2 regions of the Arthrobacter sp. NPDC058127 genome follow, and region 2 is predicted to be linked to the other one. Evidence: riboswitches for the same ligand, from Rfam matches in the RefSeq annotation. Region 2 holds a riboswitch; the other holds the start of a gene.
What was found. Region 2 has a riboswitch for cyclic di-AMP ahead of ACFVTG_RS13670 (hypothetical protein). Riboswitches for the same ligand answer to the same signal wherever they lie in the genome.
Positions count from the first base shown of each region.

Region 1: it holds a riboswitch for cyclic di-AMP, as region 2 does, so the genes downstream of both, ACFVTG_RS17950 (M23 family metallopeptidase) here and ACFVTG_RS13670 (hypothetical protein) in region 2, are expected to answer to the same signal.

Region 1 covers NZ_JBHVTT010000015.1:64,782-72,162, forward strand. Annotated here, with positions in the region: gene ACFVTG_RS17935 (MFS transporter) at 1-693, shown strand, start outside; gene serC (phosphoserine transaminase) at 715-1,845, opposite strand; gene ACFVTG_RS17945 (metal-dependent transcriptional regulator) at 2,208-2,903, shown strand; cyclic di-AMP (ydaO/yuaA leader) riboswitch at 3,030-3,239, shown strand; gene ACFVTG_RS17950 (M23 family metallopeptidase) at 3,242-4,060, shown strand; cyclic di-AMP (ydaO/yuaA leader) riboswitch at 4,191-4,372, shown strand; gene ACFVTG_RS17955 (NlpC/P60 family protein) at 4,378-5,139, shown strand; gene ACFVTG_RS17960 (HNH endonuclease) at 5,913-6,413, shown strand; gene ACFVTG_RS17965 (molybdenum cofactor guanylyltransferase) at 6,451-7,068, shown strand; gene ACFVTG_RS17970 (DUF6457 domain-containing protein) at 7,100-7,381, shown strand, end outside.
Region 2 covers NZ_JBHVTT010000009.1:84,028-91,408, reverse strand. Annotated here, with positions in the region: gene ACFVTG_RS13675 (glycosyltransferase) at 1-622, opposite strand, end outside; gene ACFVTG_RS13670 (hypothetical protein) at 786-1,523, opposite strand; cyclic di-AMP (ydaO/yuaA leader) riboswitch at 1,526-1,722, opposite strand; gene ACFVTG_RS13665 (sensor histidine kinase) at 1,865-3,343, opposite strand; gene ACFVTG_RS13660 (response regulator transcription factor) at 3,356-4,096, opposite strand; gene ACFVTG_RS13655 (hypothetical protein) at 4,312-5,103, shown strand; gene ACFVTG_RS13650 (winged helix-turn-helix domain-containing protein) at 5,653-6,522, shown strand; gene ACFVTG_RS13645 (SixA phosphatase family protein) at 6,734-7,264, shown strand; gene ACFVTG_RS13640 (LysR family transcriptional regulator) at 7,347-7,381, opposite strand, start outside.

The DNA.
Region 1 (7,381 bases), on a different contig from region 2:
GTGCTCGTCGCGATTTTCATCATGGGCACGTTCGGCCTGAACTTCGTCCTGTTCATCGCTGCCATGGTCGGCACGGAGTTCGGCATGGATGCGGGAGCATTCGGGCTGCTCAACTCAGTCATGGCGATCGGCTCCGTCGCAGGAGCATTGTTGGCCGCCCGGCGCGGACGGCCACGGATGCGGCTCATCTTCGCGGCGGCGGGCGGGTTCGGCCTCGCGAGCGGACTGGCCGCCTTGGCACCGAATTACACCATGTTTGCCTTGGCCCTGATTCCCTGCGGCCTGTTTGCCCTGACCATGATCACGAGCGCCAACGGCTATGTGCAGTCCACCACCGAACCCGTCATGCGCGGCAGGGTCATGGCGCTCTACATGGCCATTTTCATGGGTGGAACGCCCATCGGTGCACCGTTCGTCGGCTGGGTGTCCAACGTGGCCGGACCCCGATGGGCTGTGGGCGTGGCCGCGGCCGCGGGCGCCAGCACCGCCGTCGTCGGGATCGTGTGGATCATCCGCGCCCGCCAGTTGCGGCTCCGTTTCGATCGCAGCGCCCGGGGACTGCAGTTCTTCCGCATTGAGTCCCAAGGCGCGGGGGATGCTCTTAAAGGGGACAGCGCTGTTAAAAGGGACAGCGCCGTTAAGGAAGCTAGCGCCGCCCGGGATCCTCACCCGGACGACGCCGACCAGTCCTGACCGCGGGAACGCGGCAGGCCCTTACTTCTTCAGTTCGCCCACCACGAAGTCGATGCTGGCGAGCAGTGCCGAGACGTCGTCCGGTTCGATGGCGACGAAGGTTGCGATGCGCAGCTGGTTGCGGCCCAGCTTGCGGTACGGCTCCGTGTCCACGATCCCGTTGGCGCGGAGCACCTTGGCGATGGCAGCGGCGTCGATCGAGTCATCGAAGTCGATCGTGGCGATGACATTGGAGCGGTCCTCTGCCTTCGCCACGAACGGGGTGGCGTACTCGGAAGCCTCCGCCCAATTGTAGATGCGGCTTGCGGAGTCCGCGGTGCGCTTGCTGGCGAAGTCGAGGCCACCGTTGCTGTTGAGCCACTGGACCTGGGCATCCAAGGTCACCAAGGTGGACAGGGACGGCGTGTTGTAGGTCTGGTTGAGCTTCGAGTTTTCGATGGCCGTCTGCAGGTCCAGGAAATCGGGGATCCAGCGGCCGCTTGCCTTGATGCGGGCGGCGCGCTCCAGGGCGGCGGGGGAGAAGAGGCCAAGCCACAGGCCGCCGTCGGAGGCAAAGTTCTTCTGCGGGGCGAAGTAGTAAACGTCGGCCTCGGCAACATCGACATCCAGGCCGCCGGCTGCGGACGTCGCGTCGACCAAGACAAGTGAACCCTCGTCGCTACCGTGAACGCGCTTGACCGGAGCGGCCACACCGGTCGAGGTTTCGTTCTGCGGCCAGGCGTATACGTCCACGCCTGCTTCAGCCTGGGAAACGGGCCGGGTGCCAGGCTCGGACTTGATAATGGACGAAGCTTCCAGGAACGGTGCCTTGTTGGTGGCCGAAGCGAACTTGGAGCCGAACTCACCGAAGGAGAGGTGCTGGGCCTTCTTCTCGACCAGGCCGAAGCTGGCGACATCCCAGAACGCGGTGGAGCCTCCGACGCCGAGAATCACCTCGTAGCCCTCGGGTGCACGGAAGAACTGGCTAAGCCCCTCGCGGACCGAGCCCACCAGGTTCTTGACCGGCGCCTGACGGTGGGAGGTGCCGAGGATCGTTGTCGAGGCGGCGGACAGTGCCTCGATCTGCTCGGGGCGGACCTTGGAGGGCCCGGCGCCGAAGCGGCCGTCCTTGGGCAGCAAATCGGCAGGGATGGTGATGCTGTTGTCGCTCACGGGATGCTCCAATGGTGAAGTAGCGGCCTAGATGGGTCGTGGCAGGCGGCAAGCTGCCCCCTTCGACTCCCCAATTCTGCCTGACTCCGCGGGCGGGGACAGAACCGAAGGTGTCATAGTCCGCCACGTGGAAAGCATTTGTTCCACCGGGCGTGGGGCCCGTGCCTGACCGGGCGACGGAGGGGCGCTGGAGCGGGACGCTGAGCGGGTGCCGGAATTATCCGGAGTAATTCAAAATAGGCTAAGCTTGGAGCTGGCGCCCGGACCGGGACGGCCGGCCGGTTCGGCCATTGTTCGACCACTGAGTCGGCTGCGGTACGGTGGAAAATACGCAAGATACTGCGCTCGAGGAGCTGAGCTGGATGACGGATCTGATCGATACCACTGAGATGTATCTTCGGACCATTTTGGAGCTTGAAGAAGAGAACATCGTGGCTCTTCGCGCACGCATCGCCGAGCGCTTGCGGCACTCCGGCCCAACCGTTTCCCAGACCATCGGACGCATGGAACGCGACGGCCTGGTTATTGTTTCAAATGACCGGCACCTTGAGCTGACCGAAACCGGCCGGAAACGCGCCACCGAGGTCATGCGAAAGCACCGGCTCGCCGAGCGGCTCCTGGCCGATGTCATCGGACTGGACTGGGCCTACGTCCACGATGAGGCATGCCGCTGGGAGCACGTTATGAGTGAGCGCGTGGAACGGCGGCTCTACGAGCTCCTGGACCACCCCACGGAATCGCCGTACGGCAACCCCATTCCCGGACTCGAAGCACTGGGTGGAGCCGCATCGCATGCCTTCACGGATGGCGTGGTCAACCTTCTTGAAGCAATGAACGAATACTCACCGGAAAACAGGGTCACCGTCAGTCGGCTGGCCGAACCGATCCAGGTGGAACCGGAACTGCTCGTGCAGCTGGACGAGGGCGGAATCCGGCCCGGCGCGAGGGTTTCCCTGGAACGTGTGGGGGAGTACATCTCCGTTCGCGTACCCAATATCGACGGCGCGCTGGAGCTGCCGCCCGAGGTTGCCTCGCACGTGTTTGTCACGGTCGCCTAAGCTGCCCGGTAAGGGCCGTCGGCAAAGATAACGAAATTATTACTGCGGGGGTTAATCCCCTATAGTTGACTACTGGCGCCGATACCAAAGCGTTACCTGATCCGAAGCCGAGTTCTGCCAGCGGATCAGGTGGATTAGTCCATTCACTGGCAGAAGCGGGGGAACCACCATCGGCTGTCGAAAGGCGGCCTTGGGGTGAAGTCCGCAGCGGAAGTGCAAGCAGCGCAGGGTTCCTCCGGGACATACCTGCGCTTCGCGCCCTTCGCGCGGACCGGGTCCACGATCTCTCTGGCCCGAATCCGACAGCTAACTTCGCAGGCTTGCCAGAGAGGAAAACCTTGACTACGCAGAACACCAGGGGCCGCAGACGCGCGTCCGGTCCTACTGCTGAGCTGCGGAGCACAAGCGCCGTCGTGCACGAGCGGCCCCGCGATCCCCATCGCGAAGTCCGCCGCCGCAAGGGTCCCTTGCGGCAAATGGCCGAGTTCGCCGCCGCGAGCGGAGCAGGACAGAAGGCCGGAGTGGCCCTTGCCGCCACAGGCCTCATTCTGACGGTCGCCATGCCGGGCACCGGCGCCCTGACGGCCACTGCCAACTCAAACCAAGTCGCGTCGGCCGTGGGCACCCAGCCCGAGATTCCGGCCGCGGCAAGCGCCACGATCGACTTCAGCCGCGCTGCGGTTTCCACCACGGCGGATCCGGACAGCAAGCTCAAGCAGCTCTTGAGTGCGCAGTCCGTCGGCACCATCAAGGAGTCGTCCTCCAAGGGCACCCTGGGGGCGCCGCTGGACACGCTGGTCACCGCCTCGCCGTTCGGCTACCGCGTGAATCCCATCACGGGCGGTTTGGGGGAGTTCCACCGGGGCCAGGACTTCGTGGCCCAGTGCGGCACCCAGGTCCACGCGGCCGCGGCCGGCAAGGTCACATTCGCTGGATGGCATCCGTATGGCGGCGGAAACCGCATCGTGGTGGACCACGGCAACGGCCTGGAAACCACGTACAACCATTTGTCTTCGTTCAGCGTCCAAGTGGGCCAAACGGTCAGCCGCGGCGATGTGATCGCTTTGAGCGGCACCACTGGCGCCTCTACGGGCTGCCACCTCCATTTTGAAGTCATGGTCAACGGCGACGTCGTTGACCCCCTGGGCTGGCTGTAGCCAATCCGATGGACGTCTCTCGCATGCTTGTCACGCTCCGTGACCTGAATGTGACATTCAGCCAAAACTCATGTACCGTCTAACTCGCATCAACTTTTAGAGAGTTGATGCACTCGGGTGGATTGCCTAGCTCTGCCACTGCCCGAGGTTCCGTTCGCAAAACATCGTCTGGCAGAGGCGGGGGACCCACTTTTGGTCATCTTCACCGATGGCCTTGGGGTTAAGTCGCATGACTTCCGAGAGGGAGAAGTGTGGCCGGATGACTCCCATCCGAATCCGACAGCTTACCTCGCGGGCATAGGGAGAGGCCTCTTAACGTGTCTTCACGCTCTACTGTTGCGCGCCACCGTGCCGCGGTCACCAAGACCAACTCGCTTGCCGTTATCGCTAAGACTGTCGGCAGCAACGCCGGTGGCGTAGGCCGCCAGGCGGCAGTTATCGCTGCTGCTTCCGGCCTGGTGCTTACTAGCGGTATCGCAGCCAACGCTGCAGAAACCAACGTCCCCCGCGAGTCCACTTCGACCTCCGCCCTGGAAGTCCAGTCCATCGCCCAAGCCAGCATTTCGGCCGACTCCTCCGTCGCCATCAAGTACGAGCGCCCGGTGGTTTCCACCGAAGCTGCTCCGGTTGTCGCAGCTCCGGTTGCCACCCAGGAAGCCGCTCCGGCTTCGCAGGCTGCGGGTGCCGCTACCGGCGTCTCAACGCTTTCTGTCACGGCTGCTGTTTCACCCGCCACCAAGGTTGCCAGTGGCAAGGGAGCAGCAATTGCTGCCGCAGCTTACGCACAGCTTGGCGTTGCCCAGGACTGCACCGCCCTGGCTTCGAACTCCCTGGCCGCTGTTGGCATCAACTTCCACGGCTGGCCGGCAGACTACCTCTCCCTTGGCCGCACGGTCAGCGCTGCTGAAGCGCAGCCGGGAGACCTGGTCTACTACCAGAACGGTGGCATGGGCATGGCCCACATCGCCGTTTACGTCGGCAACGGCATGGCAGTCCACGGTGGCTGGAACGGCGGCACCACCGCCCTGTACAGCGTCAACGTCGGCTCCGGCCCGGTCTTCATCCGCGTTGGTGGCTAAATAGCTCCGGCTACAGAGCTTCACTGGAACATCCCCGCTGGTCCGCCCGCGGGGATGTTCTGTTTTAACGGGTTACAGGGCAAAACGTGTGTAAATCCCGGGCGCGCTATGTCCGTCCCGCCCAGCCTAGGCGGTGCCATAGGCCCTCCTCGGCGGAGCCCGGTGCTGTAGAGCTCTGGTGGGAAGCAAGCCCCTCCCATACACACGTTTTGTCCTATAACCCGACTACTTCGCGACGCGCAAATTACCTGGGGATGCGCTAGATCCCTGTCGACACCTGAATACATGTGTCGACAGGGATTTGGCGTGTCGCCCGGCTTTTGCTGTAGCGCTCGCTCGGCCCCGGGCGGGTCATGTCCGTCCCGGGATTGTTTTCGCTCGGATGTCGGATTCTGCTCAATCATTCGAATGGACCATTGCCGGGCCCACGGAATCACGGGACCGGCAACTTCGGCGAAGAGAGTGATCCAGCAGAATCCGACGGCATCCGTGGATCCAGCAGAATCCGACGGCATCCGTGGATCCAGCAGAATCCGACAGCGTCCATTAGATCCCGTCGATCTGGATCTGGTCATGGACCTCGGGCGGTTTGGAAGGTTCCGGCTACGTGTCCGGCACATGAACTTTGACCGACACTGCGCCGGAACCCCCGCAAGGATTCGTTGATCTGGCCTCCGGGTGTTTACTCTTAGGTTGTCGATCCACAGCCCGTACATGCAGAGGGCAGCCGGCCCTCGCGCCCCTGACGGGTGCGGCCGTGAAGAGGTACGTGCATGCGCACACTCGTTCTGAATGCTGGATATGAACCGCTGGCGGTAGTAACCTTCCGCCGGGCGCTGGTCCTTGTGCTCACCGGAAAAGCGAGCGTAGTGGCCGAAGGCGACGAGCCTGTCGTCGGGCCACAGGAGATTCTCGGACGTCCGTCCGTGATTCTACTCAATCGCTACATCCGGCCGAGATACAACACCATCACAGCGGTTACACGCCGCGGCGTTTTGCGCCGCGACGGCCACCGTTGCGCCTATTGCGGGAAAGCAGCCCACACCATTGACCACGTCCACCCCAAATCCAGGGGCGGCGCGGATTCCTGGGAAAACCTGGTGGCAGCGTGCTTGCGCTGCAACAACGCCAAGAGTGACCACACGCCGGCGGAGATGGGCTGGAAACTGAGGTTCACTCCCGCGGCGCCCACCGGGACTATCTGGCAGATCAAGGAGCTTGAGAAACCTGCGCCCGCATGGGATCCCTTCCTCCTGCCTGAATCGGCGGCCTGAACCGGAATTGAGCCTGCTCCCCGGGTAATCTGGGCGGGTGGACTTTGATGCGGTGATATTGGCGGGTGGCAAGTCCTCCCGTCTCGGCGGCGTGCCCAAAGCCCAGCTGAGGTACGACGGCGCCACGCTCCTTCACCGCGCCGTGGCGGCAGCGCGCGGCGCCGGGACTGTCGTCGTCGTCGGGCCTGATCCCGGGACTTTGCCGCACGGCACATTGACAGCGCGGGAGGACCCGCCCTTCGCCGGACCGGCAGCCGCGATCGCCGCCGGACTCGCCGTGCTAGAGGGACAAGACGGCGACAGTCCGTCCCCGAAGTGCGCGCCCTGGGTACTCGTCCTGGCCTGCGACATGCCCCTGGCCGCGGCCGCGGTTCCGGTCCTGCTCCAGGAACTTGCCGCCCACCCGGAAGCGGAAGGGGCCATGTCCGTATCGGCAGATGGCCGGAAACAACCGTTGCTCGGGATCTACCAGGTATCCGCTTTGCGGCGGGAAGTGCAGGCTGCGGCAGAACAAGGTGGACTGGTCAACGCCGCGGTGTTCCGGCTGCTTGCTAGGCTTGATCTGCTGGCCGTGCCTGTCCCCGCAGGATCCACCGATGACGTGGATACCTGGGACGATGCCGCGGCGCTTGGAGTGGACGGCGACCTGCCGTGACAACAGCTGTACCGGACTGTGGAGGCGGATCGTGAAGAGCCAGGAAGAAACGCTCGAGGAATGGTGCAGGAGCCTGCTGCAAGCATATGAGTTGGAAGACGTCGAGATCGACATCAACGATGTCCTGTCCCTGGCAGGCGTTGCAGCCCATTCAGTGGTTCGGCCGGCGGCTCCTTTGACTACCTTCATTGCCGGCTTCGCGGCCGGACTTGCCGCGGGTTCGGGACAAGCCACTCAATCCGCGTCGATGGATGCCGCCATGGGCCTGGCACGCACGCTCGCGAAAGATTATACGAACCCCGGAACCGACGCC
Region 2 (7,381 bases):
CACCCATCAAGGAGTGCAGCATCAAGTTGTAGCTACGCGAAATGAACTCGCGCTTGGGGCCGCGGACGACCCGCGAGTTTCTAGTCAGCCGTGTGCCGATGGCGAGGTCCGAATGGCCGGAGATCAGTGGCGCCAAAAGGGGCGCCAGAGCGGCGAGGTCGGTGGAGAGATCCACGTCCATGTAAGCGAGGACCGGCGACGGCGATGCCAGCCACACCTTGCGCAGGGCGTTGCCGCGTCCCTTCTCCTCAAGATGGACAACCGCGAGCTCAGGCAGTTCCCTTGCCACGCGCTCCGCGATTTTCAAGGTGCCGTCCGTGCTCGCGTTGTCCGCCACGGTGATGCGGAAGCCGTGCGGGAAGGATTCGCGCAAGTGGCCGTGAAGCCTGCGCAGGCACTCCTCGAGGTCGCGTTCCTCATTGAAGACGGGGATGGTGACGTCGAGGACAGGGATGGCGGTGTGGGTGTCCACGGGGGCGCGACGCACGGTGCTCGGTTGAATTGGGGTGTTGGGTTGAACGGGGGTGTTGGGGTGGAAAGGCGCGTTGCCTTGGATGGGAAGGCCCGGCGGCACCACCGCGGGGTCCTTCAGGGTTCCGGAGGTGGATTCGATGAGCGTCATGTATCCAGAGTGCGGCTGCCTAATATGAGGGCTTTAGGCGGAACCTGTGACGTGGCTGTGGATGTCTGAGCGCCGTGCGGGAATCATGTGCCCGGCCAGAATACGTCGAGGCCCGCCCCGGAAGGGACGGACCTCGACATACTTTTGCTCGTGGCTCGTGGGCTTAGTACCAGTTGTGGGCCAAGTGGAAGGACCACGCCGCCGACGGCGATCCGTAGCGTTCCTTGATGTAGTTCAGGCCCCAGCGGATCTGAGTCTGGTAATTGGTCTGCCAGTCGGCGCCTTCTGATGCCATCTTGTTGCCCGGCAGCGATTGCCCAATGCCGTAGGCGCCACTGGAGGCGTTGGTGGCAGTGGTGCGCCAATCCGATTCCTTGTTCCACAAGGTGATCAGGGCTGACATTTCGCCCTGGCCCCAACCGTAGGAGGGAAGGATGCTCGCGGCGTAGGCCTGGGCGCCAGCCGGATCATCGACGGCGACGGGTGCGGCCGGAGCTGCTGGCGCCGGGGGTGCCGCGGGGGCGGCCGGTGCGGCAGCCTGGGGCGCGACGGCGGCCGGAGCAGGGGCGGGTGCCTGGCTCGGCGTCGGCGTGGCGCTCGGCTTGGGGCTCGCGCTTGCGCTCGCCGACGGCGTGGCGCTGGCTGATGGCATGGCTGAGTGATCCGCCGTGCGCGATTCGGAGGTCCGGCTCATGTCCTGGGCATTGATGGCCTGTCCGGCGGCTTGGGTGGCGGCGCCTGCACCGAGGAACACGGCGACGACGCCGGCAACAACGGCCATGCGCTGGCCGGTGCCGAGGTTCGAGGCGACTCGCCTCAAGGTGGAACGTGACTTGTTTCTCCGGGCAGGTTCGCCGCGGTGGCGCGCAACAGGGCGCGACTGATTCCTGGAATCAGACATGGTGATTGCCTCTCGACGCCTGCGGAGTTAGCTGTCGGATTCGGATGAGGTCATCCGGCCGTGGCCACAGCGAATCGTGGCGGTACGGCTTCACCCCTAGGGCTGGCTCAACATGAGCGCTTGCCCGGAGACCTGGGTCCCCCGTCTCTGCCTGGACTGTTGGGCACCGGGGAGTGGCAGAGCTCGGCGCCTACCCGGCGGTGGCCGGAATGATCCAGCGCACCCATTCGACGGTACAGGAGGATCCAGCTTAAGTCACATTTAGGTAACGGAGATCACGACGCCGGTGCGTCGACTTGCGCTCGACGCGCACCGGCGTCGCGCTTTTCTGGTTGGTCTCTTCAGGCGGTGGCGGTCCTGAGCGCCGGGAGCCGCACCGCGAACTCCGTCCGGCCCGGGCGGGACGCCACTTCCACCGTGCCGCCATGCGCCTGGACAATGGATTCCACAATCGAAAGGCCGAGCCCGGACGTGCCCTCGGAACCGGAGCGGGCGGCGTCGGCACGGGCAAAGCGCGAGAAGATCCTGCCCTGGAATTCAGGCGGGATGCCCGGGCCGTTGTCGGTCACGGTCACCACGGCACTGCCATCGGCGGAGCGCATGACGCCCGTGACCACGGTGGTTCCCGCCTCGGTGTGCTTGCGGGCATTGGAGAGCAGATTCGCCAGAACCTGGTGGAGTTGGGTGGTGTCGCCGCGGACCGTGAGGGGCTCATCCGGGAGCTTGAGCTGCCAGATGTGCTCGGGGGCCATGACTTTCTCGTCGCTGACGGTTTCGATCACCAACTGCGTAAGGTCCACATCGGTGAACTCCGGCGCCTTCCCTTCGTCAAGCCGGGCCAAGAGAAGGAGGTCCTCTACGAGGGTGGTCATACGTTCTGACTGGCTCTGCACCCGGCCCAGTGACTTGCGGCCGTCCTCCGTGAACGTCTCGGTCATGCGCAAGAGTTCGGTGTAGCCGCGGATGGCGGTCAGCGGAGTGCGTAGTTCGTGCGACGCGTCGGCCACGAACTGGCGCACCTTTGTCTCACTTTGCTGGCGCGCTTCGAGGGCGCTGGAGACGTTGTCCAGCATCAGGTTCAATGCATGGCCGACGCTTCCCACTTCGGTGCTCGGGTGGGCCGCCGACGCAGGAACGCGCACCGCGAGGGCCACCTCGCCGGCGTCGAGCGGAAGTTTCGATACCTTGGTGGCAATGTCGGAGAGTTGCTCCAAGGGGCGCATGGTGCGGCGGATCAGCACCGTTCCGGCCAGCCCGATCAGGACCAGTCCGCCCAAGGACACCAGCACCATGGTCCACACGAGCGAGGCTTCGGTGTCCTCTTTCGAGGCGAGCGGCAGCCCCGTGATAACCACATCGCCGTAGGGTGTTTCGGCAGCCACCAGCCGGTAGCCGCCACTGGACAGGGTGCGATCAACAGGGCGGCCGTCGGAGGGGAGGGCCAACAGGATTCGCGCGTCGCTGGGGGACAACGGCGCACGGGTGGCATCGGAGGACAAGAATCCGGCATCACTGCTCACCTGGCCGCCAAGAATGCGTGCATTCAGCGTGCCGATGCTCTGGCCCCGGGGATCCAAGGGGTCCGGACGGCCGCCCGGGTTGCCCTGCGGTGGGCGGCCATGGGAGGCCTGCATCAATTGCTGGTCCAGCTGCTTCGTGAGGAACACGTCCATGGAGGCATAGCTGACCACCCCGACGGCACCGCAGATGGCCACAAGGAGTGCCATCGAGAGCAAGATCAAGCGCGTGCGCAAGTGCCAGGTTGAAGGATTGAACCAGCTGTGGTCAGTCTGGCGGGGGATACCCGAGAGTGCGGACATTCGGCGCCCCGGCTATTCGGCAGGCTTGATGACGTAGCCGGCTCCGCGCACCGTGTGGATCATGGGCGGGTGGTTGGCCTCGATCTTCTTGCGCAGGTATGAGATGTAAAGCTCCACGATGTTGGCTTGGCCGCCGAAATCGTAGTCCCACACACGGTCCAGGATCTGGGCCTTGCTCACCACGCGCTTGGGATTTTCCATGAGGTAGCGCAAGAGTTCGAACTGGGTTGCCGTGAGCGGGATGTCCTCGCCGCCGCGGGTAACTTCGCGGGTGTCCACGTTCAGGGTCAAGTCACCCACCACCAGCTCGGCCGTGTCCATCGCGGCCACTCCCGAGCGCTGGACCAGGCGGTGCAGGCGCAACAGGACTTCCTCCATGCTGAAGGGCTTGGTGACATAATCGTCGCCGCCGGCTGCCAACCCGACAATCCGGTCCTGCACGTCATCCTTCGCGGTGAGGAAGAGCGCGGGCACCTCAGGCGCAAAGGCGCGGATCCTGCCCAGCAGCTCAACGCCGTCGAACCCTGGAAGCATCACATCCAGTACCAGGACGTCCGGGCGGAAGTCCTTGGCGAGCTTTACCGCGGCGGGACCGTCGCCGGCCACAGCTACCGACCAGCCCGCCATGCGTAGGCCCATGCTCATGAGCTCGGCGAGGCTGGGTTCGTCGTCCACCACGAGGGCACGGATGGGGGAACCGTCCGGGTGGCTGAGCTGCGGAAGGTTATTGGTCATGGAGTGCGAGGATGCCATGGGACAACTCTCCAATCTGCCGGTTTGCCAGTGCTTTGCCGATGCTGTGAGCACCCTGTGAGTCCCAGCCTAGCCACCTGTCCGGAGGTTGTAGCGGTTCTGCAGGTCACAGGGAAGCCTGCAGTTCGACACAGCCAACGCACAGCAACGCGGCTGACGCTGTTTGGGACAGGAACATCTACGACCAAACAGTCCCGACTTCGATGGAGAACATCATGGAACAGCAAAACAACCCCTCCGTACCTGGTTCCGAGCCGGAGAATGGGCACCCGCAGCCGGTGATCCGGCCCCTTGATGATTCCGGGCAGCCTGGTGCCGGGCAACCTGGCGCTGGGTGGGGTGCGCCGCAGCCGCCGGCGAACCAGCAGCCTGGGCAACCTGCCGCCGGGTGGGGCGCGCCGCAGCCGTACAACGCAGGACAGCCCCGACCTTCGTTTTTCAAGAATTGGAGCCTGAAGAAGGGGCTCATTGTTGGCGGCGTCGCGGTGGTTGTCGCTGCAGCGGCAGGAGCCGGTGCATATGCCGCCGGAAACGGGACGGCGGCGGCTGATACCACCAACGCGCAGGGACCGGGTGCCGGGCAGAACGGCCAGGGCGGATTCGGTGGCCCCGGCGGCACGAACGCAGGTCCGGGCGGGCTCGGCGTCGGCATGGGTGGCCTGAACGCCGCGGTCCACTCGGAATATGTGGTCCTCCAGAACGGCAGCTACGTCACCATGGCGGGCCAGCTGGGTACGGTCACCGACATCTCGGCGAGCTCCATGACTGTCAAGAGCGACGACGGGTTCACCCGCACTTACACGCTGGGAACGGACGTCGTGGTAGAGGAAGGCATGCGGCAACGCGGAAGTGGAACCACGGGCACCACCCTGACCCTCGCCGATGTGAAATCCGGATCCAGCGTGAGGGTCACAGCGCTCAAGGAATCCGACAAGTACACGGCCCAGTCCATCCAGATCGTCACTGCCACCACATCAAGTACCCAAGGAACCGGCACCACCAACTAGTGAGGAGGGCGATTGCAAAGCCCCTAGCAGACGATTTGCCAAAAAATTTTCACGAGACGCGGATCCAGGATTGGACAAGGGTTGTTTCATATCTCGAGATTCAAAGGCAAGCGCGTGACGTGACTTAAGATTCAGAAAAGGACAACTTCATCAAATTTTATTCGAATATTTCACTGAGAATAGCCATTGTGACGAACGAGAATGGGTCACATTTGGACATGTCTGAATTGTGATGTGCGGCACAATAGTCCGATTCGTCTCAAAATGTGGACGGTTCGGCCCTTTGTTACTTGCAAGTTCCCTTTGTTACGTTGCACACTTCAAATGTGAACAAGAACTCAACAGCATCTGCAGCCGCAGCGATCGAGCCCAGCGTACCCGCTGGTTTTTCGATGAGCTGTTGTCGAATGCATGCCTAACTTAAGACCCCAACAAGTTTCAGGCATTCGCCCCCTGCCCAGCGTCGGGCGCCCCTCCCCATCTCATTGCGGGGACCAGACCAGCATTCGAAGCCGCGATGACGGCTATTCACTTTGAGGTAAGCAATCCATGTCAGTTGCATCCGGATACGTCCACATCTCCGTCCGTAACGCCAATAAGGCCGCGTCGAACGCCGGCCTGCGTCCCGGCTTCGGCAACCGCCCGGCCTACGCCCAGCCCGCACCGCAGGGTGCCAGCCAGGCGCCCGGTTACGTCCCCCAGGGCTACAACCCCAACTCCTACGGCCAGCTCCGCGCTGTTCCCGTCAACGAGGCCTCGCCGATGACTGCACCCACGCCTGTCCTGGCTCCAGCGGACCGCTCCATCCGTCCCGTTGCAAATGACAATGTGGCCCGCGGATTCGTGCTCTACATGGGCATCGACGAAGACACGGCTGCGGCCGCCGGAACGTCCATTGCCAAGCTTGCCCAGGAAATCCGGGCCTACGCGCAGTCCCTCGTTTCCGGCGCCGAGAGTTATGCCGCCGTCGCGGTAGCCCCGGCCAGCGCCCCCGGTTCCGCGCTCGACGTCGTCCGCTCGACTTTCGGTGACCCCACCGTTGGCAACCGCCAGCGCTCCGAGGCTCTCCGCCCGCAGCCTGCACAGGAAGCCCGCCCGTCGGGTGTCTTGATCGACCTCGCCCGCCGTGAGGTGCACCTCGACGGCGAATCCCTGAACCTCACGTTCAAGGAATTCGAGCTCCTCAACTACCTTGTCGAGAACGGCACCCGGACCGTGGGCCGCGACGAACTCCTCGAGGGCCTGTGGCGCAACGCCGAAGAGGTCCCCAACGAGCGCACCATCGACGTCCACATCCGGCGCCTCCGCTCCAAGCTCGGCCGCCTCGCGAACACGGTCCGCACCGTACGAGGCCAGGGCTACCGTTTCTACGAGCACCCCGAGGTCATCGTCTGGGCCGCTCCGGAATACTCGATCTAGTCTCCACGCGCTCAAAGCGCCCGCTCCGTTCTTTGGGGGCGGGCGCTTTCGCTTCCGCGGGACGATCCCTCGGCGCCTGCGCTCGTCCCTCACGCAACAACGGCGCTTTCGGGATGTCCCGCTCACGCGACAGCGCCCGCGCGAACCAGGCGGCCGCATTCCTGCGCTCAGGACCAGTGAGCATGTGCCTCCGCGGCGATAGGGTGGGGGGATGAGCGAGCATCACATCAAGCGGCTGGTGATCATGCGGCATGCGAAGTCGGACTGGCCCCTCGGGGTGCCGGATCATGAGCGACCCCTTGCCGAGCGTGGCCACCGGGAAGCCCCCCTGGCCGGGAAGTGGCTCCTCAAACACCACGTGATTCCGGACTTTATCCTGTGTTCGTCCGCGCTCCGGACCCGGCAGACCTGCACTTGGGTGTGCAGCGAATTGGGGGACAAGGCCCCGACGCCGAAACTCGAGGACGGTCTGTATGCCGCCTCTGCGCAGCGCATGTTGACAGTCATCAACCATGTACCGGAAACCGTCACGACTCTCATGATCTTCTCGCACATGCCCGGCGTGCAGGACCTCGCGATGCACTTGGCTTCCCGTGATTCGGACCATGACGCCTACATGGATGCCGCAACGCGGTATCCCACGAGTGCCATGACGGTGATGGAACTCGAAAAGCCGTGGGCCGAACTAGATGGGCAGGATGCTCGGCTGACGCACTTCGCAGTTCCGCGCCCGAAGAAGTAGCTCCCTCGCGCGAACTGGCAAATAATGCCCCTTTTTGCGCCGCCAGAGGTCATCTGCTGCCGGTTCGCGCGGATGGTCCGAACTAGCCCACCTCGAGGCCTGCGGCCACATCCTGCA